3 linked regions of the Luteibacter rhizovicinus DSM 16549 genome follow. The protein of the gene in region 3 binds, or shares a complex with, the protein of the main gene of each other region. Links are inferred from orthologs where the notes say so. Each region holds a gene or a part of one and is shown on either strand. Other genes may lie near its edges. The genes, in order: tsaB, tsaE and tsaD.

Region 1 (10,401 bases), 1.6 Mb from region 3 along the record:
GGACATCGAGGTCACGACGCAGTGCACCGGTGTAACCGAGCGCGGCGGCCTTCGCCTTCGCCTCGGTCTCGTCATGCGCGACGACGATGTTGCCGTCGGCGGTGTACCAGGCCGGGATCTGGTGGCCCCAGGTCAGCTGACGGCTGATGCACCAATCCTGGATGTTGGCCAGCCAGTGGCGATAGGTATTGATCCAGTTCTCGGGGACGAACTTCACGTCGCCCTGTTCGACCAGCTGCAGGCCGCGGGCGGCGAGCGTGTCCATCTTCACGAACCACTGCCAGGTGAGATACGGCTCGATGACCTGGCCGGTGCGATCGCCGCGCGGCACCTGCAGCTTGTGCTTCTTCGTCTCGACCAGCAGCTCGGCGGCTTCCAGATCGGCCAGCACGGCCTTGCGCGCGACGTAGCGGTCCAGGCCGCGATACTTCTCAGGCGCCGCGTCGTTGATCTTCGCGTCGTCGGTGAGGATGTTGATCATCGGCAGGTTGTGGCGCTGGCCGATGGCGTAGTCGTTGAAGTCGTGGGCCGGGGTGATCTTCACGCAGCCGGTGCCGAAATCCTTTTCGACGTACTCGTCGCCGATGATCGGGATCTGGCGATCGGACAGCGGCAGGTTGAGCAGCTTGCCGATCAGGTGGGCGTAGCGCTCGTCGTCGGGATGCACGGCGACGGCGACGTCGCCCAGCATGGTTTCCGGGCGCGTGGTGGCGACGACCAGTTCACCCGAGCCGTCGGCCAGCGGGTAGCGGATCGACCACATGGAACCGTCTTCCTCCTCGCTGACCACTTCGAGGTCGGAGATGGCGGTCTTCAGCACGGGGTCCCAGTTGACCAGCTTCTGACCACGGTAGATCAGGCCTTCCTCATGCAGGCGCACGAAGGTTTCGACCACGGCCTTCGACGGGCCCGGGTCCATGGTGAAGACTTCGCGGCTCCAGTCGCCCGATACGCCCATGCGGCGCATCTGCCGGCCGATGGTGTCGCCGGACTCGGCTTTCCATTCCCAGACACGGCTGATGAAGGCATCGCGGTCGAGATCCGAGCGCTGCTTGCCTTCGGCGTTGAGCTGCCGGGTGACGACCATTTCGGTGGCGATGCCGGCGTGATCGGTGCCGAGCTGCCACAGCGTGTCGTAGCCACGCATGCGGTGATAGCGGACCAGGGTGTCCATGATCGTGTGCTGGAACGCATGGCCCATGTGCAGCGTGCCCGTGACGTTGGGCGGCGGCAGCATGATCGTGTAGGGCGTGCCCTTGCCCGACGGCTTGAAATAGCCGCTGGACTCCCACTGGGCGTACCACTTCGACTCGATCTGGCTGGGCTCGAAACTCTTATCCATGCGTGGGCTCTCGGCTCGCGCCGCGAAGGGGCGCGCTTTGGAAGACGAAAAGACCGCCATTGTAGGCGATACTTGAGGGATGACTGCATCCGATGTGGCCGCGATCCTCGGCGCGGAGGGCCCGTTTGCCCGTGAAGTACCCGGATTCGCGCCCCGCGAGGCGCAGGAGCGCATGGCGGGGGCGGTGGCTACCGCCATCGAGGACCGCGATGTCCTGATTGCCGAGGCCGGCACCGGTACCGGCAAGACGTTCGCCTACCTTGTCCCCGCCCTGATGTCGGGGCGCAAAGTGATCATCTCCACGGGCACCAAGGCCCTGCAGGACCAGCTGTTTTTCCGCGACCTGCCGCGCGTGCACGCCGTGCTGGGCAGCCGGGCGAAGACCAGCCTGCTCAAGGGCCGGGCCAACTACCTGTGCCTCTACCGGCTGGACCAGGCGGTTCGCGAGGGCAACCCCGATCGCCAGCTGGCCAGCCAGCTTTCGGCGATCCGTGCCTGGTCGGCGCGAACGCGTCGCGGCGACCGCATGGAAATGATCGATATCCCGGAGGATTCCCCGGTCTGGCCACGCGTCACCTCCACGCCTGAGAATTGCCTGGGCACGGAGTGCCCGTTCTTCGATGACTGTCATGTGGTCAAGGCGCGTCGCGAGGCGATGGAGGCCGATATCGTCGTGGTAAATCACCACCTTCTCATGGCCGACCTTGCGCTGAAGCAAGAAGGCTTTGGGGAGATTCTTCCGTGCGCGGACGCCTTCATTCTCGACGAGGCGCATCAGATTCCCGAGCTGGCCGGCCAGTTCTTCTCGCAGAGCGTCAGCGCGCGGCAGATGACCGATCTTGCCCAGGACGCGCTGGCCGAAGCCCAGGGGGTGACCGGCGCGACCAGCCAGCTTCTCGAGCCGGTGGAAGTGGTGCAGGACCTGATCAAGCGCCTGCGCCTGGCCATGGACCCGCTGCCCGCCCGTGGTCCGTTCGGCGCGCTCGATCGCGACGAGACGGTCCATGAGCTGCTCGGCGAACTGCGCGATGTCATGGCCGCGCTCTCCGACCTGCTTTCCTCGCTGGGCGAGCGCTCGCGCGGATTGGCCAACGTCTTCGAGCGGGCGCAGATGCTCAGCCTGCGCCTGGACCGGATTGCCGAGGAACATTCGGCCGCCGACGTGCGCTGGTACGAAACCTGGCCACGCGGGTTCGCCTTGCACGCCACGCCGCTGGACCTCGCCACACCACTGCGCGCGATGCGCATGGCGACCGATGCCGCCTGGATCCACACCTCGGCGACCTTGTCGATCGCCGGCGACTTCGCCCACTTCGCTCGCCAGCTCGGCATCGAGGACCCGCAGACGCTGCATGTCGAAAGTCCGTTCGACTACCCGCGTCAGGCACTCGCCTATCTGCCGAAGGATCTCCCGGATCCGGCGGCGCGCGATTACACCGATCGCGTTGTCGCGGCGATCCGTCCCGTGCTCGATGCATCCGACGGCCGGGCCTTCCTGCTCTTCACCTCGCATCGCGCGCTGCGGCGTGCCGCCGAGTTGCTCGAAGGTCGTGTGCCGTGGCCGTTGTTCGTCCAGGGCACCGCGCCACGGCATCGCCTGCTCGAGGAATTCCGTGCCAGCGGGCGCGGCGTGCTTCTCGGTGCCGCGAGTTTCTGGGAAGGCGTCGACGTGGCCGGCGAAGCGTTGAGCGTGGTCGTCATCGACAAGCTGCCCTTCGCCATGCCGGACGATCCGGTGCTCCAGGCGCGGCTGGAAGCGCTCGAAGAAGCCGGCATCAATCCCTTCATGGGCTGGCAGGTGCCCACGGCCGTCATCGCCCTCAAGCAGGGCGCGGGACGCCTGATCCGTGACGTGCACGATCGCGGTGTCCTGGTCCTGTGCGATCCGCGGCTCAGTACCAAGGGCTACGGGCGGCTGTTCCTGGCCAGCCTGCCGCCGATGCCGCGCACGCGCGAGCTCGCCGATGTCACGGCCTTCTTCGCGCCGGTGTCCTCCCCGACCTGATCCTTTCCTTGGGACTGGGCCGCGTTTCGCCCCTCCTTGCCCGCACTTCGCCCTGGTGGGCGCCGCTGGCGCACCCATCGGGCACCGAGCATCGTTCCCATCTATCAGGAAGGGAGAGACCGATGTTTCGCTGGATGCAATCGATAACCGCCAAGGTGCTCGGCATCGGGCTGCTGGCCCTGCTCATGCTCATTCCGCTGACACAGGCCGATGGCCTCGTGCGCGAGCGTCAGGCCATGCGCGACACCGCCGTGGCCCGCGTGGCGGATGGCTGGGGTGGACCGCAAGTGATCGGCGGCCTGGTGCTCGCCGTGCCGACGCAACGGGAGAGCCACGATGCCGCGGGTGCCGTAGCCAAGGTGATCGACGGTACGGAGATCGTCCTGGCCGATGACCTGGATACCGTGGCCGACCTCACCGTCGACAAGCGGTCGTCAGGGATGTACGTGGTGCCGACCTATACCGGCGAAGTCACCGTTCATGGTCACTTCCTTCCTGCCGACCTGCGCCGTTTCGCGACCGAGACAGGGGCGACCTGGTTCATCGGCAAAGCGGAGGTTCGCGTGCTGATCGCCGATACGCGCGGACTGCAAGGGATCACCTCGGCCATGGTCGACGGTCATGCGGTGCGCCTGTCCTCGTCCACCGCACGCATGGGTCCGTACACGGTGCTGTCGGCACCCATCATCATCGAGCCGGATCGCGAGGCGCCGATCGAATTCGAACTCAAGCTCAGTGTCGCCGGCACGGAATCGTTCTCATCGCTGCCGCTGGCGCGTACGAACAGCGTGCAGATGCGCTCGTCGTGGCCCGACCCCAGCTTCACCGGTTCGCTGTTGCCGACAAGGCGCAGCGTGACGCCGGCAGGTTTCGATGCGTCCTGGAAGATCCTCGACCTCAATCGCGCCTATGGCCAGCACTGGGATGCGACCAGTCAGGATGTTGCCGAACGCCTCGCACCTTCGTCCTTCGGCGTGAAGCTCTACCAGCCCGGCGGCGTGTACCAGCAGAACGATCGCGCGGGTAAGTACGGCCTGCTGTTCATCGCGCTGACCTTCGTCGCATTCTTCCTGTTCGAGGTGCTGAAAGGCCTGCGCCTGCATCCGGTGCAATACCTGCTGGTCGGCGCCGCGATGACCAGCTTCTACGTGCTCCTGCTCGCCCTGTCCGAACAGATCGGCTTCGGCCCGGCCTACGCCGTCGCCGCTGCCGCGGTCGTGCTCATCGTGGGTGGTTACGCCATGGCGGCGCTTCGGGCGCGCACGGCCGGCCTGGCGCTTGGCGGCGTGCTCACCCTGGTTTACGCCATACTGTATGGCCTGATCGGCGCGGAACAGTACGCGCTGCTGATCGGGTCGGTCGTCCTCGTGGCAGTGATCGCGCTGCTGATGTACCTGACCCGCCGGATCGACTGGTACGCCCAGGGCGTGCCGCTCAACACCACGTCGGAAACGCCATGAACTTCCTCGCTATCGAAACCTCCACGGAAGCCTGCTCGGTCGCCCTCGTCCACGGCGACGAAGTGATCGAGCGCAGTGAAATCGCACCGCGCCGGCATGCCGAACTCGTGCTGCCGATGGCGGACGCCTTGCTCGCCGAGGCGGGTCTCAGTCGCGAAGCGCTCCATGGCATCGCGGTCGGTCGCGGCCCGGGTGCCTTCACCGGCGTGCGCCTGGGTGTGTCGCTGGCGCAGGGCATGGCGATGGCGCTGGACGTGCCGGTGGTCACGGTCTCCTCGCTCGAAGCACTGGCACTGGAAGCGCCCGAGGATGATGGAGCGATCCTGTCGGTGATCGACGCGCGGATGGGCGAGATCTACGTGGCCGCGTGGCGTCGCGAGGACGACGGCAGCATCACGCTGATCGATCGCGAGCGCGTCGATACGGCAGCGGCGCTGGAGCTTCCTGACGCCGCCGCATGGCACGTTGTCGGCACCGGATGGGCGACCTACGAGGCCATTCTCCGGCAACGCATACGCGGATCCATCCGCTCGGCGGATGGTGCACGTTTCCCTCAGGCCAGACACGTCGCAGAAGTGGCGGCGCGGCGTTTTCGTGACGGTCTGGCGGTGGCGCCGGAACTCGCGCTGCCCGTCTACCTGCGTGACAAGGTGGCGCTCACGCTGGTGGAGCAAGGGCGGGCCTAGCTCGCCCCTACAACCTTTGACGTATGGCGCACGTTGCTCGCGGGATCTACGGTTTCAATCCGTCCCAGGTCAGGCGGAATCCCGGGGCGAACGGATCGCTGCCGGATGACATGGACAGTTATTCGACGAAAGGAATCGGTCATGAGCGGACTCGGCACGCACAAGCAGGGCGATATCGACACTTCCTTCGGTATCGATGGCACGTTCGAGCTCAAAGTAGAAGGCTATGTCATCGAGCCTGGCGCGAATGAGCGCCTGCGCGCGCTGGCACGGGCCGACGACGGCAGCATCATGCTCGCCATGGGTTGCAGTCCTCCCGAGGGCGGATGGCGATACGGTCTGGCGAAGATCACCCGCGACGGGCAGTTCGACCCCTCCTTCGGAAATCAGGGAGTCGTCGTCGAACCGCCGTTGTCGGGGGAAACCTTGCAGGGTGCGCAACCGTTTCCGGTCGACGGGAACGCGACGGTCCTGGTGCTCAGGTCGCAAGGAAGCGATACATGGATGCTGACGCGCCGGGATGGTGCGGGTGCGATCGATACGTCGTTCGGCATCGATGGCTACGTGAACCTGGACGGCATTCGGCCCCCCGGCGAGCCGGGGGTCGTCAAGGGTTTCGTCATCCCTGCAGGTGGTGGTGAATTTTTCTTCGTCGGAACGACGCAAAACGCCGAACAACGATACGGTGGCATCGTGTTGCGCTTCGATGCGTCCGGTCATCTGAGTCCCGCCTTTGCCGGGAAGGGGTACGCGCTGGTTGATGTCCCGCTCGGAGCGAGGGGGAGGATCACCGATGCGGTCGTCCAGGATGACGGAAAGATTCTCCTCAGCACGGCAACCGTCGCCGGTAATTCTCGCATCGTGCGCCTTCTTCCCACCGGTGAACCTGACCCTGCCTTCGGGACGAATGGAGCGTTCGTGGTAGAGAGCGACGGCGCTCATCGCAACGAGATTGAACGACTGTTCTGGTCGGAAGAAGCTGGCATCTGGGCGGCAGGTACGATCATGAGCCGCCCACCTGCCGCCGGCTTGCTCCTTACGCTGGATGACGACGGAACGATCCCCGTCGGCTTCAACGGTGGACGGTACCTCGAACTCAATTACGGTGGGGCCGATGACGGAGGCATATTCGCGTACCCGATGCACATCGAAGCCTCGGGCCAGGGAGTCACGCTGGTGGGGCGTGCCGACTACGATGGAACGCTGATCAAGCGCGTCATCGTGGGGCGCCACGATCGAACGGGCGCGCTGGATCCGTCGTTCAGTGATGACAACGGCTTTTTCATCATCGATGTCGACCTCAAAGGTCTGAACTTCCTGTTCTTCGGCATCGATGTGACGGACGCTCACCTGACCTTTGAAATCCTGACGGGTAACGGCGCTGGCGGAACACCCCCCGAGCGAGTGCTGGTGCAGCGCTATACCTCGTGGGGAGCAAGATGATTCTTGGCTGCCTCGCCACTACCCTCGGCGAACGCAAGGCACACGATACCGGTGACGATAACCAGCGCTCCGACGACCTGTGTCGTCGTCACCGGTTCGGCGAAGACCCACCACGAAAGCGCCATGGCAGTGACCACTTCGAGATGGGAGGCGGCGAAGGCCGGCCCGATCGGCGCGTGCTTGAGCAGGCTCATCCAGGTCACGAACGCGCCGATGTAACCGGCGATCGCGCCGTAGACCCATGGATGCGAAAACACGCGAGCGAGCCATGCCGTGCTCATCTCCAGCGGTAAGGCATGTGCGCCGGCCGCCTTGAAGCAGAGCAGGTTCAGCGTGTCGAAGGCCAGCAGCAGCGTGAAGCCGATGAGGTAGAAACGCTTCATGAGCCGACGCCGACGATAGCGACACCCGCCGCCACCAACAGGATGCCGGTGACTCGCAACGGCGTCAGCCGTTCGCGGAAGAGGATGCGCCCCGCGACCATGATCGCGACAATATTGATTGCCGCGAGAAGGACGCCTTCGGACAGCGGCACCAGCGAAAGAAAAGCGATCCAGTCGACGAACACGGCGACATAGCAGGCGATGCCAACCCAGATCCAGGGCCGTGCGAGCATGTAACGCCATCGCGCCAGCCCGTCCCCGGCGCGCTCGTCCCCGGCAGCTGCCTTGAAGGCCAGCTGGCCACCGGTATCGAGCAGGACGTAAGCGATCCACAGCGCCAGGGCCAGGCCGTGCATCCGGATCAGGCAGCCATGCGTGCAGGTCGCGCGTCGCGGGCGACGCGGCTGAAGAAGTCGGCGGTGCGCTCGATCAGCATGCGGCGTTCGCGATCGATCGTGATCATGTGATAGCTGTCGCCCAGCAGGAGCATCTCGATCGGTCCGCTCACGCGGCGTGCGACGAGGTCCGCATTGGCGACGCTGGCGACATCGTCGTCGGCCGCATGGGCCACGAAACACGGCGCCACCACATCGGGCAGGCGGCGACGCACATCGCGCGACAGTTTGACCATTTCGGCCAGCGCATCCCAGGGGTTGCCCGGAAGGCCGGCCGCCTCGCTATCGCCCGAAAACATGGCAGCGCTCACCTGTGCGCGGAGGCGCTCATCGCGGATGCCGTAGGGCGGTTGCTCGATGAAAACGCGATTCTTGCCAATGCCGAGTCGCTTGAACAGCGGCAGCATGAATGAAAACACTCCCGTCCACGGAATCGACCAACCGTCATAGCGGAAGGTGGCGCCGAAGACGCCGACGCCGTCGACCCAGTCGGGGCGAACCGCGGCCAGGCGCAGGGCGAGCAGGGCGCCCATCGAGAGGCCGGCGACGAAGACCCGGTCCACCCGGCCGCGAAGCTCTTCAGCGGCCGCCTCGACGCTGGCGTACCAGTCTTCCCACGTCGTGGCGAGGAGGTCTTCCTCGGTGCCGCAATGACCGGCCAGGCGTACGCCGACCACGGTGAAGCCGGCGCGGTTGAGCCCCTTGCCGAGGATGCGCATTTCGGTCGGCGTGCCCGTCAGACCGTGGATCAGCAGGACGCCATCGCGCCCTCCTTCAAACCGGAATTCTGTCGGGTTGCTCACGCCGAGGCCTCGTATCCTGGATTGCTCATGGAGAGCATGGTCTCAGTGCGTGGTTTCAGTTGGCTTTCCTGTCATCGCGGGGAACCGTACCTCCACCCGCAACCCGCCCGCGGCCGCGTGCAGGAAGGCGACCTGGGCGGCGTGACGCTCGGCGATGCTTTCGACGATGGCCAGGCCCAGACCGGTCCCGTCCTCATCACCGCCAGGCACGCGGAAGAAGCGCTCGCCCAGCAGGGTGAGGAAGGCGTCGGCGACGCCGGGGCCGTCGTCCTCCACGGCGAGCACGAACTCGTCGACGTCGCGGGAGACCGACACCGTCACGGTGCAGCCCCGGCCGGCGTAGTGGAAGGCGTTGTCGACGAGGTTGTCGATGATCTCCTGGATCTGCAGCGCATCGCCACGCACCAGGCAAGCGCCGTCGAGGCCTTCGTATCCCAGGTCCACGCTCAGCGCCAGCGCCTGATGGACGCGCATGGATACCGCCTCGGGGACCACGGTGGACAGGTCGATCACCGCCATGCCGTCGTGGTCGGGCAGATCGGGCGCCTGGGTGCGCGTGAGCGCAAGAAGTTGCGCCGAGGTCCGCGCCGCACGGGCGGCCAGCCGATGCACGTGGCCGAGGGCCTCGCTGCGTTGGGTGGCGTCCGCCGCGTTGTCCAGCGATTCCACATGCAGCTGGATGCCGGCCAGCGGTGTGCGCAACTGGTGCGCGGCATCGGCGATGAAACGCTCCTGCAGACCGAGCATGTTGCGCATGCGGGCGAAGAGGTCGTCGATGGTACGGGTCAGCGGGAGGATCTCGATCGGCACGTCTTCCTCGCCGATCGGGCCCAGATCGTGTTCCCGGCGGCTCAGGCGCGCCGTCAACGGGTCCAGTACGCGCAGGCCGTGGCTCACGCCGAACCAGACCAGGCACAGCACGGCCGCGATCAGCAGGGCCTGCATCGGCAAGGTGAGAAAGAGGATTTCGCGCGCGCGGGTGTGCCGGTCGCGCAGGCTCTCGGCCACGGTGATGGTCAGGACGTCGCCCGGTTCATGGCGGCTGCTCACGCGCATGACCGCGGCACGCAGGGGCTTGCGACCCAGGGCCGTGTCGTAGAGTCGCGGTGGACCATCGGTGGGCACGCCGCCTTCGGCGCCGGGTAGCTCGGCATTGCCGATCAGGCGGCCGTGCCGGTCGCTGAACACCGTGTAGTAGTTACGCCCGTCGGGGTCGTACTCGAGCAGGAACCGCGCTTGCGCAGTGAGCTCGCCGCGCAGCGCATCGTTACCGATCATCTCGGACAGGGTCAGGGCCGAGTCGGAAAGGTCCGAGTCGTGCACCCGGTTGGAGTAGGCAAGCGCAACGAAATAGCCGAGCACCGCGTCGAGCAGCAGCACCCCGAGGACGGGTACCAGCAGAAAGGTAAGCAGGCGACGGCGCAGGCTGGGGCGGGACGGGCGGTGCCCCGCATGGCGACGCTCAGGCATCCGTGGATTCTTCGAGCAGATAGCCCAGGCCGCGGATCGTACGCACGCTGGTACCCGATCCGCCGAGCTTGCGACGCAGGCGGTGCAGGGCGATGTCCAGGCCGTTGTCGGTGAGATCTTCGTCCCAGTTGCACAGGGCCTCGACCAGCTGGGCGCGACTGGTGACCTTGTCGGCGCGAATGGCCAGTGCCTCGATCAGTCCGAATTCGCGCGCGGTCAGGTCGAGCGGTGTTTCGCCGATCCACGCGCGATGTCCCGGGATGTCCAGACGCAGACGACCGATGCGAAATTCCGGCGTGCCGTGGCTGGTGCGACGGCGGAGCAGGGCACGCACGCGGGCATCGAACTCGGCCAGCGCGAAGGGCTTCACCAGGTAGTCGTCGGCGCCGAGGTCGAGCACGCGTACGCGTTCCT
Region 2 (5,331 bases), 610 kb from region 3 along the record:
GACCTGGCCTGGGTCGAACATTCGCCGCTGGCCGCCGAGTACCGTCGCATGGTCGCCAGCATCGGCGATTCGCTGCGCTTCATGGAAACGCTCGCCGGTCAGTCGATCTCCAGCTACTCGCGCGTGGATTTCTACACCTCGCACGAAGCGCTCCTGCTGCATTACGAGGAAGCGCTCACGCGTCAGGTGCCGCGCCAGGATGGCTGGTTCAACCTGTCCACGCATTTCCCGTGGATCGGGATGCGCACGGCGGCACTCGACGGCGCGCATACGGAATACTTCCGCGGCATCCGCAATCCGATCGCGGTGAAGGTCGGACCGACCGTGCAGGCGGACGATCTGCTCCGCTTGATCGACGTATTGAATCCGAACGAAGAACCGGGTCGCCTGACCCTGATTCACCGCATGGGCAACGACAAGATCGGCACGCACCTGCAGCCGCTGCTCGAGGCCGTGAAGCGGGAGGGGCGCCGCGTGCTCTGGGTGGCCGATCCGATGCACGGCAACACCGAGAGCACGACCAACGGCTACAAGACCCGTCGCTTCGCGAACATTGCCGGCGAACTCGACCAGGCCTTCGACATCCACGCGGCCGCCGGCACACGGCTGGGCGGTGTGCATCTGGAACTCACCGGTGAGGACGTTACCGAATGCCTCGGCGGCGCCCGCGATCTGGTCGAGGGCGATCTCGACCGTGCGTACCGCTCGATGGTCGATCCACGCCTGAACTACGAACAGTCGCTGGAGATGGCGATGCTGATCGTGCGGAAGTCAGGTGGCATGGTTTGATTGCTGCAAACATGTGTTAACCGAGCCCGGCCTTGCGCCGGGCTTTTTTTGGCGTATCGGTTCACTCGCGTTGCGAGTGCGCGTTTTGAGCGGCTCGCGCCGCCGCTCGCGTGGAGGTTCGTCGCGCAGAGCCTTCGGTGCCCACCCTCGCTGGGGAGGGTGGACACCAAGGTCTCCTGCGCGAGACGCTCAAGTGTTACGAGCTCGAGCGCAACGCATGTTGCGCACGAGCCCAGGCCACGTGTTCACGCACGACGTCCGACGGATCATCCGCGCGTGCTTCGAGTGCGGTGAGAATCTCGGTGCTCGTCGGTGCGTTGCCCAATCCAACGGCGAGATTGCGCAGCCAGCCTTCGTAGCCGGTGCGGCGGATCGCCATGCCTTCGGTGCGGGACAGGAACTCCGCTTCGGTCCATGCGAAGAGATCCACCAGCTTCGGTCCATCCAGGCTATGACGTGGCGCGAAGTCGGGCTCGGTCGCTTCTTGTGCGAACTTGTTCCAGGGGCAGATCAGCTGGCAGTCGTCGCAACCGAAGATACGGTTGCCGATCGGCGCGCGTAGTTCTTCGGGGATGCTGCCCTTCAGTTCGATGGTGAGGTAGGAGATGCATTTGCGCGCGTCCAGGCGATACGGCGCGACGATGGCCTGGGTCGGGCAGATGTCGATGCAGCGCCGGCAGCTGCCGCAATGCGCGGTGGCGGGCTCGTCCACCGGCAAGGGGAGATCGGTGTACAGCTCGCCGAGGAAGAAATACGAGCCGGCGCGCTTGTTGATCACAACGGTGTGCTTGCCGATCCAGCCGAGGCCGGCATTACGGGCGAGTGCCTTTTCGAGCACGGGGGCGGAGTCGACGTACGCGCGGTAGCCGAAGTCGCCGATGCGCTCGCCGATGCGCGCGGCGAGCTTCTGCAGTCGGTTGCGCATGACCTTGTGATAATCACGGCCGAGTGCGTACCGGGCCACGTAGGCCTTGTCGCCATCGTTGATCACCTCCCACGCATTCGCGGTGCCGGGGGGGATGTAATCCATACGGACGGAGACCACGCGCAGGGTGCCGGGCTCGAGTTCGGCAGGGCGGCTGCGACGCGTTCCGTGACGGGACATGTATTCCATCTCGCCGTGATGGCCGTCCGCCAGCCAGCGCTCCAGGTAGGCCTCGTCGTTGCCGAGGTCGGTGCCGGAGATGCCGACGTCGGCAAACCCGAGCTCGCGTGCCCACGCCTTGATGTCAGTGGCGAGGATGGCGTAGTCGATGGAGGGTGGGGCGGACATACGTGCATTCTACTTGCCCCTTCTATAATCCCCCGATGACCGCACCCAAACTCGGCACCGCTCTCTTCACTTCAGCGCAGGCCCGCGCGATCGACCAGCGCGCGACGGCCGAGCTCGGGATCCCGGGATTCGAGCTGATGACACGTGCGGCGGCGGCAGCCTTCGCCATGTTGCACGAGCGCTGGCCGGTGGCCGAGCGGCTACGGGTGGTCTGTGGTGCGGGCAACAACGGCGGCGACGGCTATCTGGTGGCTCGCGACGCACTTGCCGCCGGCCTGGACGTCGATCTGGTCGCTCTCGGCGAACCCAGGGGCGTCGATGCCATCAGGGCTCGCGACACCTTCGTCGCGGCGGGTGGTGAGCCGGTTTCCCTGGCGACCTGGACGGCACTCCCGCCGGCCGACGTGCTGGTCGACGCGATCTACGGCACCGGTCTGAACCGGGCGCCCGAAGGGGATGCACGCCAGGCGATCGAGGCCATGAACGCGTATGGCGCACCCATCCTGGCGCTCGATCTTCCCTCGGGCCTCTCCGCCGACACGGGCGCCACGCCCGGCGTGGCGATCCGCGCGGAGGCGACCGCTACGTTCATCGTGCACAAGCGCGGTTTGCATACCTTTCACTGCGAAGTCGCCGGCGACATCGCGCTGCATACGCTCGGGCTTCCGGAAACGCTGTTCGACTCGCCGGATTCGCATCTCCTGCTGCCCGGGCACCTGCCACCGCGGCCGCGCGAGTCGAACAAGGGAACGAACGGCCACGTGCTCGCCATCGGCGGTGACCATGGCATGGGCGGGGCGGTGCGCATGGCTGCCGAGGCCGCGCTGCGCACGGGCGCCGGTCTGGTCAGTGTCGCCACCCGAGACGAGCACGTGCTGGCCATGAATGCCGCGCGGCCGGAGCTGATGGCGCACGGCGTCAACGGCCCGCAGGCCCTGCAACCCATGCTGGAAAAGGCCTCGGTGCTCGCACTCGGTCCCGGCCTGGGTCAGGCAGCCTGGGGGCACGCTCTATGGACCACCGCGCTCGACGCCGATCTGCCGACGGTGCTCGACGCCGATGGCCTGAACCTGCTCCATGCCGAAGAGCGGTCCCTGCCCAGGATAGTCGTGCTGACGCCGCATCCCGGCGAGGCCGGTCGCTTGCTGGGTATCGACACGAAAGCCGTGCAGGCCGATCGCTTCGCTGCCGTGCGTGAAATGGCCAGGCGCTTCAAGGCGGTGGTCGTGCTCAAGGGCAACGGCAGCCTGATCGCCTCGGCGGCCGGCGAGGTCGCCGTCTGCCCCTGGGGTAACCCGGGCATGGCCAGTGGAGGCATGGGTGACACCCTCACCGGGATCATCGCGGCGCTGTTGGCGCAGGGGTGTAACGCCTATGAGGCAGCCTGCCTTGGCGTGAGCCTGCATGCCCGGGCTGGTGACGTCGCCGCCCAGATGGGCGAGCGCGGGCTGCTTGCCGGCGACCTGCTCGAGCCACTGCGCCGCCTCGTCAATGGGCTGGACGCATGAGCGCCGTCGCCGAGCTGATCCTCGCGGACGAGGAGGCCACCATGGCGCTGGGTCGCCGACTGGCGGACGTTCTCGACGCCGACGGCCTCGTCGCTTTTCTTTATGGCGACCTGGGCGCGGGCAAGACCACGTTCGCCCGCGCCTTTCTCAAGGCGCTCGGTGTCGGCGAGCGGGTCAAGAGTCCGACCTACAGCCTGGTCGAGGGCTACGAGCTCGGCGAGCGGCAGGCCTTCCATCTGGATCTTTATCGCATCGCCGATCCGGGCGAGCTGGAGTGGCTGGGCCTGGACAGCCTGGCGGAGCCCGGCGCCATCGTCCTGGTGGAATGGCCGGAACGGGGTGCCGGTGCCTTGCCGCCCGTCGATCTGGCCTTGAGTTTTCGTCACGAAGGGCCGGGCAGGGCGGTCCGACTCGAGCCGACGTCGCCTAAGGGCGAGCAGATCGTCGCCGCGCTGACCCTGGCGCCGACACCGCAGGCCTAGCATGCGCCCTTGTCCGCGGTTTACGGCCTTTATCCCTGAAAACAGGGGTTTTTCGGCATGCGACGACGTGTCGCTTGCGGCACATTCCTGTACGCCGGTTGACGAAGGTTTCGCAGGTTATGGATTATCAAGGGAAAACGTCTTGCATTCGTCGGGCGCTTGCAGTTCAATCCGGGCCGTATGAGGGGAATGACTATCAAACTTGGCCTGCTTGCGTGCGTGACCGCCATCGCGACGCTGACGGCTGTCGCCGTTTCGGCTGCCGACGTGAAAGCAGCCCGCGCCTGGGCGGGTCCGGAATACACCCGCGTGGTCTTCGATCTGTCCGGTCCGGCCGCCTACAAGATGTCGCAGGGCGATGTGCCCGGCAGCGTCGTGCTGGATATCGCGGGTAGCTCGGTGACGGGTGATTTTTCGGCGCCGGGCGGACAAGGCCTGTTCAAATCGATGAGCGTGAGCAAGCAGGGTGGCTCGGCGCGGCTGGTCGCGACGGTCGATCCCAGGGCGAAGCCGAAGAGCTTCCTGCTCAAGCCGGCCGGCGACTACGGCTATCGCCTGGTGCTGGATCTCTATCCGGGTGGGCAGAGCGATCCGGGCGACAACCCGCCCCCGGCCGCCGACCACGACTCGCCGTCCGTCGCGTCAGCTGGCAACGACGACGACGCTGAGGCATCCGCGCCAGCGCAGGCGCCCCTGCCGACACGCGGCAGCCGCAACTCGCGCAGCAAGTCGGTGCCGGCGGGCAAGCCTCCCATGCTGCCCACCGGTGACCGCAAGGTGGTGGTCGCCATCGACGCCGGTCATGGCGGCGAAGATCCGGGCGCGAAAGGCGCGACCGGCCTTCGCGAGAAGGACGTCACCCTCCAGGTGGCCCGCGAACTGGCTGACCAGATCAACCGCCAGCCCGGCATGCAGGCCGTTCTGACGCGCAACGGCGACTACTTCATTCCGTTGAAGCGGCGCTACGAAATCGCGCGGGAGCACAACGCGGACATGTTCGTGTCCATCCACGCCGACGCCTTCAAGAACGGCGACGCCAAGGGCTCCTCCGTCTGGGTGCTGTCCCCGCGCGGCAAGACCAGTGAGGCCTCACGCTGGCTGGCCGATCGTGAAAACCGCGCCGATCTGGTCGGCGGCGTTTCGCTCGACGACAAGGACGACAGTCTTGCCGCCGTCCTGCTGGACCTCCAGCAGGGCTACGCCATGCAGGCCAGCGAATCCATCGCCGGCAACGTGCTCAAGGCCTTGGGTCGCCTGGGCCCGACGCATCGCGGCTATG
Region 3 (10,238 bases):
AGTGAGGGCGGCGACCAGACCATCCTCGCGACCAGCGGCTACACACCGGTCTGCGCCCCTTCGTTGGCGGAGCGCATTCACGGCCCGGCCGATCTGGTCGATCACCTGTTACTGCACGAGCGGCCCGGTCGCCGTGCGGCCTCGGCGGTCAGTTGGGAGCAGTGGTTCGAGCGTGCCGGCCTGGAGACCGCCATGGTCTCGCGCGACATGGGCTTCGGCGACGGCACGATGATGTTGCAGGCGGCGATCGAAGGGCAGGGCGTGGCGCTGGCCCAGGACCTGCTGGTGGCTTACGACCTCGCCGCCGGGCGGCTGGCTGAGCCGTTCCGCCTGGACGTGCCGCTGCGGCACACCTATTACCTGGCGATCTCCCGGGATGCCGTGTCTCGCGAAGAAACCATGGTATTTCGGGAATGGCTATTCGCCGAGGCAGGCCAGCGCTCGTCATAGGAAACGTAGGAGCCGATTCATCGGCGAATAATAAATAAACCGCTGCGCAGCAGCGCTCCCCCAAGGTTGCTTGCCGCAGTTCCCATCTAAGGAAGAGCATCGCCGATGAATCGGCTCCTGCAGAGGCGCAGCGACGAGCTCAGCAGTCGCGGGGAGCCTTCTTGCGACGCCACCACAGCGCGGCCAATGCGATCAGCGCAGCGGCAATGGCCAGCCAGATGCCGGTCTGCCCGCGGTGGATCCACATGGCCAGCCATTCGTGGTTGTGCGCCCCGAAGTAGCCCAGGTACACCCACAGCGGCACGCTGATCGCCGCGGCGAGGCCGTCCAGCAGCAGGAAGCGGAAGAATCCCACGCGGTGGGTCGCGCCGGCGGTGATGAAGACCGCGGTGCGCATGCCCGGCAGGAAGCGGGCGACGAACATCATGCGATTGCCGTAGCGCTCGAATTTCTCCTGCACCTTGGCGTAGCGCTCCGGTGTCAACAGTCGCGCGACGAAACGCCAGCGCAGGATGCGTGCGCCGAAATGACGACCGAGCAGGAACATCGTCGAATCGCCGACCAGGACGCCCGCCATGCCCACGCCGACCATCGAGTGGACATCGCCGTAGCCCAGGCCCGTGATGATGCCGCCGGCGACAAGGGTGATGTCTTCCGGCAGGGGCGCGCCTGCTCCGCAGAGCATCAGGGCGAGGAAAACAGCCGCATAGCCGTTTTGCCCGAAAAGATCGACGAGGTGATTCAATAAATCCATCAGCGACGCGCAAGTCCGGCCCCGGCCGGTCCCTTCAGGGTACGAAGCCCGGATGATCCCATGGATCGCGTTAATCTCGCGGTGCAGCGCATCATTCGCCCTCCGCCGGGGCGGGCGCGGAGCGGGCGGCCAGCAGGACACGCAGTTCGGCCTTCTCCGTATCGTCCAGTACCCCCTCGCGGCTCCGTCCGATCAGGTATTCGCGACGCTGTGTCACGGCCTGGCGCTGCATCTGATCGAGCGAACCGAGGAACTCGACGCGCTGCATATCGGCATCGCCGACCACCTCGGCCTGCATGAGTTTTTGCAGGGAGGCGTACTCGGGTCGGTCAAGAAAATACTCAACCAGCACCGCAGGATTGATGCCTGGGCGGGACCGCGCCACGTCGATCAACTCGGCCAGCAGGTTCACGCCGGGGCGGTCGAGACGCAGGAAGGCATACGGTGGCTCCACCTCGTCGGCCAGCGCGGGCTGGGCCAGCAGCAGGGTGATCGCGCTGCGTACCAGGCTGCGCTGGACATTGGCCGGCCGCGCCTGCTGCTGGCGGGTCGGCGCGGGTTCGGGCTCGAGCACCGCCTTGGCGCCCGTACGGCGCTCCAGCTCCTGGCCCATGAGGTCGCGGAAGGCCCCGTCGGGCAGCTTGGCAATGAGCGGGCGGGCCCGTTCGGCCAGGCGGGCGCGGCCGTCCAGGCGGCTGAGGTCGACATCCCGCGCGAGTTCTTCGAAGAAGTACTCGGACATCGGCATGGATTCCTTCATGCGCTTCTCGAAGCCGTCCTTGCCTTCCTTGCGCACCAGGGTGTCCGGATCTTCGCCGTCGGGCAGGAAGAGGAAGTGCGCCTGGCGGCCGTCGCGCATGCGCGGCAGCACGGATTCCAGCGCCCGCCACGCCGCGGCCTTGCCGGCGCGGTCGCCGTCGAAACAGAAGTAGACATCGGGTGCGGTACGAAAGAGCACCTCGGCATGTTCGGGTGTGGTTGCGGTGCCCAGGGTGGCGACGGCGATCGGCAGCCCCGCCTGATGCAGGGCGATGACATCCATATAGCCCTCGACCACCATGATCCGGGTGACGGTCTGGTTCGCCTGCTTCACCTGCCACAGGGCGAACAGCTCCTTGCCCTTGTGGAACAAGGGGGTTTCGGGCGAATTGAGGTACTTCGGGCTCTGCTCCGACGACAGAACGCGCCCACCGAAGGCGATCACGCGACCGCGACGGTCCAGGATCGGGAACATTACACGTTCGCGGAAGCGATCGTATTTATTGCCGCGCTCGTTACTGGCGACCATGCCCGCTTCGTTGAGTAGCTGGCGTCGGCGATCGTTCGTGCCCAGGGCCTTCATCACGCCATCGAAGCCGGCCGGCGCCCAGCCGATACGGAAGCGCTTGACGATCTCGTCGTCGAGGCCCCGACGGTCCACATACGACGTGGCCTCGGGGCTGTTACCGAGCTCGCGCTGGTAGAAGCTCGCGGCATCGTCGAGCAGGGTATAGAGGTCGCTGCGATCTTCACGCGGCTTATCGTCGCGGTTGCCCTCGTAGGGCACCTTCAGGCCGGCGGACTGGGCGAGTTCCTCGATGGCGTCGGGGAATTCGAGGCGGTCGTAGTCCATGAGGAACTTGATCGCACTGCCGTGCGCGCCGCAGCCGAAGCAGTGGAAGAACTGCTTCTGCGGGCTCACGTAGAACGAGGGTGAGCGCTCGTTATGGAACGGACAGCAGGCGGTCCATTCGCGTCCCGCCTTTTTCAGCGGGACGCGACGCTCGATCACGTCGACGATGTCGACGCGGGTCAGCAGTTCGTCGATGAAATTGTCGGGAATTCGGCCACGCATCAGTCGCCTAGGATGCCATGCATCCGCGTCCGAATGGAGACCGGATCATCGTCAGAACGCCATGTGGAACACGCCGATCACGGCCAGGATCGCGATCACGAACAGGATCAGGAAGATGGCGAAGCAGACCTTGGCGATCGTCGCGGCGATGCCGGACACACGGCTGAAGCCCAGCGCGCCGGTAACCAGCGCGATGAGACCGAAGATAATGGCGTACTTGAGCATAGGGATCCCCCGTCAGCGCCGGAGGGAGTCCACCAGCCGCGCGGGGGAAATTAATGACAACCGTGTGGCGCCGTCGTGAAGCTGAGGCGTGTTGTCCGGCCTCTTTACCTGTGGGAGCCGCTTCAGCGGCGATCCCGCGGCAGCGGGCCAGGATGGGGCGAGCACCCTATCGCCGCTGAAGCGGCTCCCACACAGAGTCGGGCTTCAAGCCAGCTTGGCTTTGACCTTGCCTGCTACCGCAGCCATGTCCGCACGACCGGCGGCCTTTTCCTTGATCAGGGCGACCACCTTGCCCATGTCGCGTGCCGAAGTGGCACCCGTTTCGGCAATGGCGGCGGCGATGATGGCATCCAGTTCGGCGTCGTCCAGCTTCGCCGGCAGGTAACCGTCGATCACGCCCATTTCGTAGCGCTCGATGGTCGACAGATCGGTACGGCCAGCCTTGTCGAACTGCTCGATGGAGTCGCGGCGCTGCTTCTGCATCTTCTCCAGCGCGGCCAGGACCTGGGCATCGTCGAGCTCGATCCGCTCGTCGACTTCGCGCTGCTTGATCTGGGCCTGGATCAGGCGGATCACGGCCAGGCGGTCCTTTTCGCCACTCTTCATGGCGGCCTTCATGTCTTCGGTGATCTTTGCCTTGAGGCTCATGCACTTTCTCCGGGACGACGAAAAGCCGGCTTTACCTTTCGGCAAAGCCGGCTCGGGATTTCCGCTCTGAATACACCGGGCAGCGCGCAGGGCGCCTGCCGAGGTACCATACCCAGTCCCAAGGGACCGGGATGGGCATCAGTACATGCGGGTCCGGCGCGTCGTGTCGCGGGACAGACGGCGCAGGTGACGCTTCACAGCAGCGGCGCGCTTGCGCTTACGCTCCTGGGTCGGCTTTTCATAAAATTCGCGCTTACGCGTTTCGGCCAGCACGCCAGCCTTCTCGCACGTACGCTTGAAGCGACGGAGGGCAAGCTCGAAAGGCTCGTTCTCGCGGACTTTAACGCTCGGCATGGAAACTCCACTTGATTAAACTGACCCGGAGTACCCGGGCGAGCCGTGGATTATAACGTGATCGATTCGAAAATTTCAAAGCCTGTTTTAGGCGTGGAAACGTCCTGTGATGAAACAGGGGTGGCCTTGCTGCGCTGGGACCCGGAAAAACCGGGTCGTGGCCTGCTTTCCCACGCCCTTTTCAGTCAGATCGCCCTGCACGCCCAATACGGCGGCGTGGTGCCCGAACTGGCCAGCCGGGACCATGTCCGCAAGCTTGTCCCCCTGGTGCGCGAGGCCTTGAAGGAGGCCGGGCTCACCCCTGCCGATCTCGGCGGCGTGGCCTATACGGCGGGACCCGGCCTGGTCGGGTCCCTTCTCGTGGGCGCTTCGGCCGCCCGCGCCATGGCCTGGGCGCTCGGCGTACCGGCCATCGGTGTCCACCATATGGAAGGTCATCTGTTGGCGCCCCTGCTCGAGGACGACCCGCCGGAGACCCCGTTCGTGGCCTTGCTGGTCTCCGGCGGCCACTCGATGCTGGTCGAGGTGAAGGCGATCGGCGAGTACACGATCCTTGGCGACACCCTGGACGATGCAGCGGGCGAGGCCTTCGACAAGACGGCCAAGATGATGGGCCTGCCTTATCCCGGCGGCCCGGCCCTGGCCAAGCTCGCCGAGCAGGGCACGCCGGGCAGGTTCCGGTTTTCCCGGCCCATGGTCGACCGGCCGGGGCTGGACTTCAGCTTCTCCGGGCTGAAGACCCAGGTACTGCTGGCCTGGAATGCCAGCGACAAGACCGACCAGACCCGCGCCGACGTGGCGAGGGCCTTCGAGGAAGCCATCGTCGACACCCTGGCGATCAAGTGCCGGCGTGCGCTCGAGGCCACGGGCGCCAAGCGGCTGGTGATCGCCGGCGGCGTCGGCGCGAACAAGCGCCTCCGCGAACAACTGGCCGAGGCGGGGGCGAAAGACGGTTTCCGGGTTTATTTCCCGCGCCTGGCGTTCTGTACCGACAACGGCGCGATGATCGCCCTCGCCGGCGCGATCCGCCTGGCGTCGGGTCAGCACCAGGACGCCACGATCGAAGTGCATCCGCGCTGGAGCCTGGAGAGTCTGCCCGCGGCCTGAGCGAGGAAGCCGCCCCACTTGCGTATCTCAAGGCGGTCGCGGACCCTGTAAGGCCCTCTTCGTCCCCTACGCCCCCTCCATGGATATCGTCTTCATCGAAGACCTGCGCATCGACGCGGTCATCGGCATCTACGACTGGGAACGCCGGATCCGGCAGACCCTGTCGTTCGACCTGGAAATGGCTTTCGACAATCGTCGCCCCGCGGCCAGCGACGACATCGCCGATACGCTGAACTACAAGTCCATCTCCAAGCGCCTGCAGTCGTACGTGGAAGCGTCCAGCTTCGGTCTGGTGGAAACTCTCGCGGAGCGTTGCGCCGATATCGTACGCGAGGAGTTCGGTGTGTCCTGGGTGCGCTTGAAGTTGTCCAAGCCCGGTGCCGTGCGCGGTGCCAAAGCGGTGGGCGTCCGCATCGAACGCGGTATCCGACCGGAATGACCGGGACCGGTCGTGCCTACCTGAGCCTTGGCTCCAACATCGATGCGGAGCGCTGGCTCGTCGCCGCGGTCGAGGAGTTGCGTGCCCGCTTCGGCAAGATCGACGTCTCCCCGGTCTATCGCAGTACTGCCGTCGGCTTCGATGGCCCCGACTTCTTCAACCTGGCCGTCGCGATCGACAGCGACCTCGCGCCCGATGCCCTGAACGACTGGCTGCACGCATTGGAAGACCGGCATGGCCGCATTCGGGGTGGCGCGCGTTACGGCTCCCGCACGCTCGACGTGGATATCGTCCTTTTCGACGACCTCGTCCTCAGCGGCAAGGGAAACCTGAAGCTGCCGCGCGGCGAGCTGCGCCACGCCTTCGTCCTCAAGCCGATGGTCGACATCGCGCCGTCAGTTCGCCATCCGGTCGACGGTCGGACCATGGCCGAGCTCTGGGCAGCGTTCCCGACAGAAAGCGAACCCCTGGCGCTGGACGACGCTTGCACCGAAGCCGTCAACGCCAAGTCCTAGGAAGTCCCTGAGGCGTCGCCTCCTGAGCGCGCCCGGCCCATGGGCTCTGGCGAACCGCTGCCCAGGGATGCTACAACGCGTTCCACCAAAGGGGCCAAAGGGAACGGGGAAATGGGTAAGTTCGCACGCAGTTGGGCGCTGATGAAGTCGAGCGCCAACATCCTCCGCCAGGACAAGGAGCTGATGCTCTTCCCGCTGTTCGCGGGACTGGCTTCGCTCGCCGTGATCGCTACCTTTGCGTGGCCGGTGTTCACCCTGATCGCTCATCACCGCGCGGGCTTCGAAGGCCAGCGCGGTCATGCCTCACCGATGTTCATGCTGGTGAGCTTCCTGTTCTACTTCGTGCAGTACACGGTGGTGATCTTTTTCAACACCGCGCTGGCCTCGGCCGCGATGATCCGTCTCGATGGGGGCAACCCGACCGTGCGCGATGGCGTCCGGCTCGCCATGGGTAAGCTGCCCAACATCATCGGCTATGCGCTCATCTCCGCCACGGTCGGCATGATCCTGCGTGCGCTGCAGGAGCGTTTCGGCCTCATCGGTCGCATCGTCGTCGGTCTGCTCGGCTTCGGCTGGACGGTCGCCACCTTCCTCGTCGTGCCGGTGCTCGCCGCGCAGGACGTCGGTCCCATCGACGCGATCAAGCGCAGTGCGTCGCTGCTGCGCGATACCTGGGGCGAGAACCTCATCGGCAACGCGGGCATCGGCGTCGCCGGCAGCCTGCTGACCTTCGGCCTGCTCCTGGTCAGCGGCATGCTCTTCCTCGGTGCGGTCGCCACGCACTCCGTCGCGCTGATGTTCGTCGTCGGCGCCGCCGCGGTGATCGGCCTGGTTGCTCTCAGCCTGTTCCAGACCGCGATGCACGGCGTCTATTCGGCGGCGCTGTACCGCTTCGCCGAAGAAGGCGATCCGGGCCAGGGTTTCGATCGCGCGCTTCTGGAATCGGCGTTCCGCCCCAAGGGCTGAGCATTCCGCCAAACCCGTGTGAGCCGCTTCAGCGGCGAGACCAGCAAACGAGGCCCCGACATCGGGGCCTCGTCTTTTTGGTTCTTCGCGCATTTCCGGGGCGTACGTGCCGTGCTTCGTTCGCGGGCACGCTCGTCGACCTCGCGGGGCGGCTTGGGTTCGCCATCGCTACGTACACTTGGGCGTCTCGCGGGGAGACCTTGGTGTCCACCCTCGCTGCTCAGACAGGTCCTCCGCGTTCCGTACCGGAAAGGCCGCTAACGCGGCCCGTGTACTTATCTGGCCTACGGCCGCTCCACTTGTGCGGAACTCGCCTCGAGGGTGGACACCAAGGTCTCTCACGACGATACGGTTAGCTGGAAGGCGAGCCGTTGGAGTGGGTGTGGCCGCCGAAGCGAGCCGTTACGGCAGTCGTGCGGGTACGTTCACTCCGGCTCGGTGAGCGCCTTTCTCGCCGTGGCGCTGCCCGCGAAAAGACGATCGCGACCGGCGCGCCGGGTCGACCGTTTGGCGATGGTGACAAGCCAGCAGCCAAAGCGGCGTTGCTCCGTCGGCTCGACACCGAAGGCTCTTTGCCTCAAGCCCCCCAGCGAGGGTGGGCACCGAAGGCTCTGCGCCTCACACCTCCACGCAAGCGGCGGCGCAATGGCTCAAGGTAAGCGACGAAGAACCCTATCTTTGCCGACGCTTCAAATATTCAAAGCCCTGCCGCCATCGACACGAATCACTTGCCCAGTCGTGTAATGCGCATCCAGCAGCAACCACCGCACGGCTTCGGCCACATCGTCCGGCTCGCCCTTGCGCGCTAGCGGCGTCTTCGCGATCAGTGCCTCTGCGGCTTCTTCCGGCTTGCCGGAGGCGGGCCAGAGAATTGCGCCCGGCGCGACCGCGTTCACCCGCACGTCCGGCGCAAGATCCTTGGCCAGCGCCTGCGTCAGCATGACCAGCGCCGCTTTCGCCATCGAGTAGACGACGTGCCCGGCGAGCGGTCGCTCCGCGTAGATATCGACGATGTTGACGATGGCGCCATGCGCCGCACGTAGTGCCGGCGTCGCGGCCTGGGCGAGAAAGAACGGCGCGCGTGCATTCGCGGCGAAAAGATCGTCCCAGTGCGCGGCGGTGGTCTCGCCGATCGGTGTGGGATAGAACGCCGAGGCGTTGTTGACCAAGCCGTCGAGCCGGCCGAAGTGCGTGAGCACGGAGTCCACCAGTGCGGTGGGCGTGTCATCGTTTTCGAGTGCGCCGGCGAACGTGTGTGCACTATTCGTCCGCGTGGCATTGAGTTCCTGAGCGAGCGCCTCTGCCTCATCCGCCGAGCTTCGGTAGTGGATGGCGACGGCGCAGCCTGCAGCGTGCAGGCGTCGCACGATAGCGGCGCCGACGCGGCGGGCACCTCCGGTAACCAGAATGACCGGCTGCTTGTTCATCGCGACTCCCTGTTCAATCCGGGAGGAGCTTGCCGCAAACAGGGGCGCGCGTCACGTCGCGGCCCGGGGCTTGCGGGCGGCGGTCTTCTTCGCAGGCGCCCGACGTGCGGTCACTTTTTTCGTGGCCTTGCTTGTCGCCTTGGCGGCCGCTTTCTTCGCCGCTGGCTTGGCTACCTTGGTTGCTTTGGTCGCGACGGATTTGCGGGCGACGGTTTTCTTTGTCGTGGCGCGTTTGCGTGTGGCCGCGGGCGATGTCTTGCGGGCTGCTGTCTTCGGCGCGGGTGGATCGCCGGCGGAGCCGGCTCCTACAGGGGCTTTTGCGTCGGGGGTGGCGGTCCCCTTCCGGGCGCGAGATGTCTTGCCTTGCTCTCGGCCGTTCGGTTCGCTGCCGTCCGGATCGTCGTCGATGTGGATCTCGCCGCTGAAGAGGTCGATCGCGGTCTTCGCCACCTGGCCCGTGTCGTAGTACGCGTAGGCACCGACGCCGAGGGCGCCGACCACCGGTAGCCAGCGGGAAATACCCTTGCCGACAGCGCGCTTGGAGACGCTGACGCCGATGCGGCCGGCCAGCCGCTGCAACACGCTGGTCGCGGTCGTGCGGAAGACAAGGCGATCGCCGACCCGGATGGCGACGTCGCGGAAGGCTTGCGCGGCGGTGTGGCGGAACAGGCACCAGAGCATCTGCTCGCGGCCCAGCTTCGGTGTCTTGCCATACGCCGCGGCGATATCGCTGACCAGCTGGCCCTGGATGCGCCAGATCGCGACGAGTTCGGGCAGCACGGTGAGCCAGCCCAGCGGACCCGGGGGCAGGGCGAGCGAGCCGGCGGTGATGGCGGCCTTCTGCGCGGCGGATGAGGCCAGTCGGCGACACTCCTCGGCGGCGTCGCCCTTCACTCGGGGGACCTCACTCTCGGGAATGCGGCTGACGAACTCGAGAATCGCCTTGGCGACAGGGCTCTCGCCGCGCTCGGCGGACACGGGAACGATCTCTTTCGAGGTCGAGGTAGGGTCCTTTTTGGCCATCGGTCTCTCCGGGCATGCGATGGCAAGCATCGTCGCGTGGCCTGCGTGAGTCCGCCATGAAGCGAAAGGGCGATGAAACCCCGTCGGGCGGATAGTGACTTCCGGCGGATTTCCCCCATCCTCCGATTTCATTATGATACGTTATAACATCGCTACCCCAGAAGAGTCCCCGATGACCCCCGCTCGCCTCGCGCTCTGCATCGCCCTTGCCCTGTCCGCCGCCCCCGCCTTCGCGGACGACACCACCGACGCCACCGACCCGCAGAAGGCCACGAACCTTGGCGCGGTGGACGTCACCGCCCGTCTCGACGAGGCGCGTAACAGCCTGTCGCCGGACACCGGCAGCAGCCAGTACGTCATGGATCGGCAGACGATCCAGGCCCTGCCGCTGGGCGATTCCACCCCGCTCAACCAGGTCATCCTGCAGGCGCCGGGCGTGGTCCAGGATTCCTACGGTCAGCTGCATGTGCGTGGCGATCACGCCAACCTGCAGTAC

What was found.
Region 1: the proteins of tsaD (region 3) and tsaB are in contact, whole or in part, in a solved structure (PDB 4WQ4), measured with the Escherichia coli proteins. The link is inferred for Luteibacter rhizovicinus DSM 16549 from one-to-one orthologs.
Region 2: the proteins of tsaD (region 3) and tsaE are in contact, whole or in part, in a crystal structure (PDB 6N9A), measured with the Thermotoga maritima proteins. The link is inferred for Luteibacter rhizovicinus DSM 16549 from one-to-one orthologs. Residues at the interface, in WP_004082750.1 of Thermotoga maritima: Cys10, Asp11, Arg49, His50, Leu82, Gly84, Gly135, Gly136, Glu154, Thr155, Leu156, Asp157, Asp158, Ser159, Glu162, Asp165, Lys166, Arg169, Leu170, Tyr175, Lys213, Thr214, Leu217, Tyr218, Gln221, Arg222, Asn324; in WP_004082108.1 of Thermotoga maritima: Leu37, Gly38, Lys46, Lys57, Val59, Lys60, Ser61, Thr63, Phe64, Thr65, Leu66, Met67, Val69, Pro71, Tyr82, Arg83, Leu84, Asp86, Asp88, Phe89, Asp93, Ile128, Asp130, Glu131, Arg134.

The regions. Positions count from the first base shown.
Region 1 is NZ_CP017480.1:508,265-518,665, reverse strand. What follows is about bases 3,649-6,648. They hold tsaB (tRNA (adenosine(37)-N6)-threonylcarbamoyltransferase complex dimerization subunit type 1 TsaB), read left to right. Parts: upstream 3,649-4,803; coding sequence 4,804-5,493; downstream 5,494-6,648. Other genes in these bases: BJI69_RS02470 (delta-60 repeat domain-containing protein), read left to right, coding at 5,635-6,648; creD (cell envelope integrity protein CreD), read left to right, coding at 3,649-4,807. Outside these bases: BJI69_RS02490 (valine--tRNA ligase), read right to left, coding at 1-1,342; DNA repair helicase YoaA, read left to right, coding at 1,422-3,347; more of creD, read left to right, coding at 3,482-3,648; more of BJI69_RS02470, read left to right, coding at 6,649-6,936; BJI69_RS02465 (EamA family transporter), read right to left, coding at 6,912-7,319; BJI69_RS02460 (DMT family transporter), read right to left, coding at 7,316-7,675; BJI69_RS02455 (alpha/beta hydrolase), read right to left, coding at 7,681-8,517; BJI69_RS02450 (sensor histidine kinase), read right to left, coding at 8,560-9,987; BJI69_RS02445 (response regulator), read right to left, coding at 9,980-10,401. UniProt on the Escherichia coli protein: Required for the formation of a threonylcarbamoyl group on adenosine at position 37 (t(6)A37) in tRNAs that read codons beginning with adenine.
Region 2 is NZ_CP017480.1:2,698,125-2,703,455, forward strand. The notes cover bases 2,310-5,309. They hold tsaE (tRNA (adenosine(37)-N6)-threonylcarbamoyltransferase complex ATPase subunit type 1 TsaE), read left to right. Parts: upstream 2,310-3,566; coding sequence 3,567-4,052; downstream 4,053-5,309. Other genes in these bases: BJI69_RS12280 (bifunctional ADP-dependent NAD(P)H-hydrate dehydratase/NAD(P)H-hydrate epimerase), read left to right, coding at 2,310-3,570; BJI69_RS12290 (N-acetylmuramoyl-L-alanine amidase), read left to right, coding at 4,233-5,309. Also shown: BJI69_RS12270 (class II 3-deoxy-7-phosphoheptulonate synthase), read left to right, coding at 1-789; tRNA epoxyqueuosine(34) reductase QueG, read right to left, coding at 986-2,062; more of BJI69_RS12280, read left to right, coding at 2,098-2,309; more of BJI69_RS12290, read left to right, coding at 5,310-5,331. UniProt on the Escherichia coli protein: Required for the formation of a threonylcarbamoyl group on adenosine at position 37 (t(6)A37) in tRNAs that read codons beginning with adenine.
Region 3 is NZ_CP017480.1:2,090,704-2,100,941, forward strand. What follows is about bases 3,545-6,381. They hold tsaD (tRNA (adenosine(37)-N6)-threonylcarbamoyltransferase complex transferase subunit TsaD), read left to right. Parts: upstream 3,545-4,391; coding sequence 4,392-5,372; downstream 5,373-6,381. Other genes in these bases: BJI69_RS09360 (GatB/YqeY domain-containing protein), read right to left, coding at 3,545-3,911; rpsU (30S ribosomal protein S21), read right to left, coding at 4,050-4,265; folB (dihydroneopterin aldolase), read left to right, coding at 5,452-5,811; folK (2-amino-4-hydroxy-6-hydroxymethyldihydropteridine diphosphokinase), read left to right, coding at 5,808-6,326. Outside these bases: BJI69_RS09340 (LysR substrate-binding domain-containing protein), read left to right, coding at 1-450; BJI69_RS09345 (DedA family protein), read right to left, coding at 590-1,204; dnaG (DNA primase), read right to left, coding at 1,296-3,038; BJI69_RS09355 (DUF1328 domain-containing protein), read right to left, coding at 3,090-3,263; more of BJI69_RS09360, read right to left, coding at 3,468-3,544; BJI69_RS09385 (DUF6159 family protein), read left to right, coding at 6,438-7,292; BJI69_RS09390 (pteridine reductase), read right to left, coding at 7,982-8,719; BJI69_RS22845 (hypothetical protein), read right to left, coding at 8,771-9,742; BJI69_RS09400 (TonB-dependent receptor), read left to right, coding at 9,915-10,238.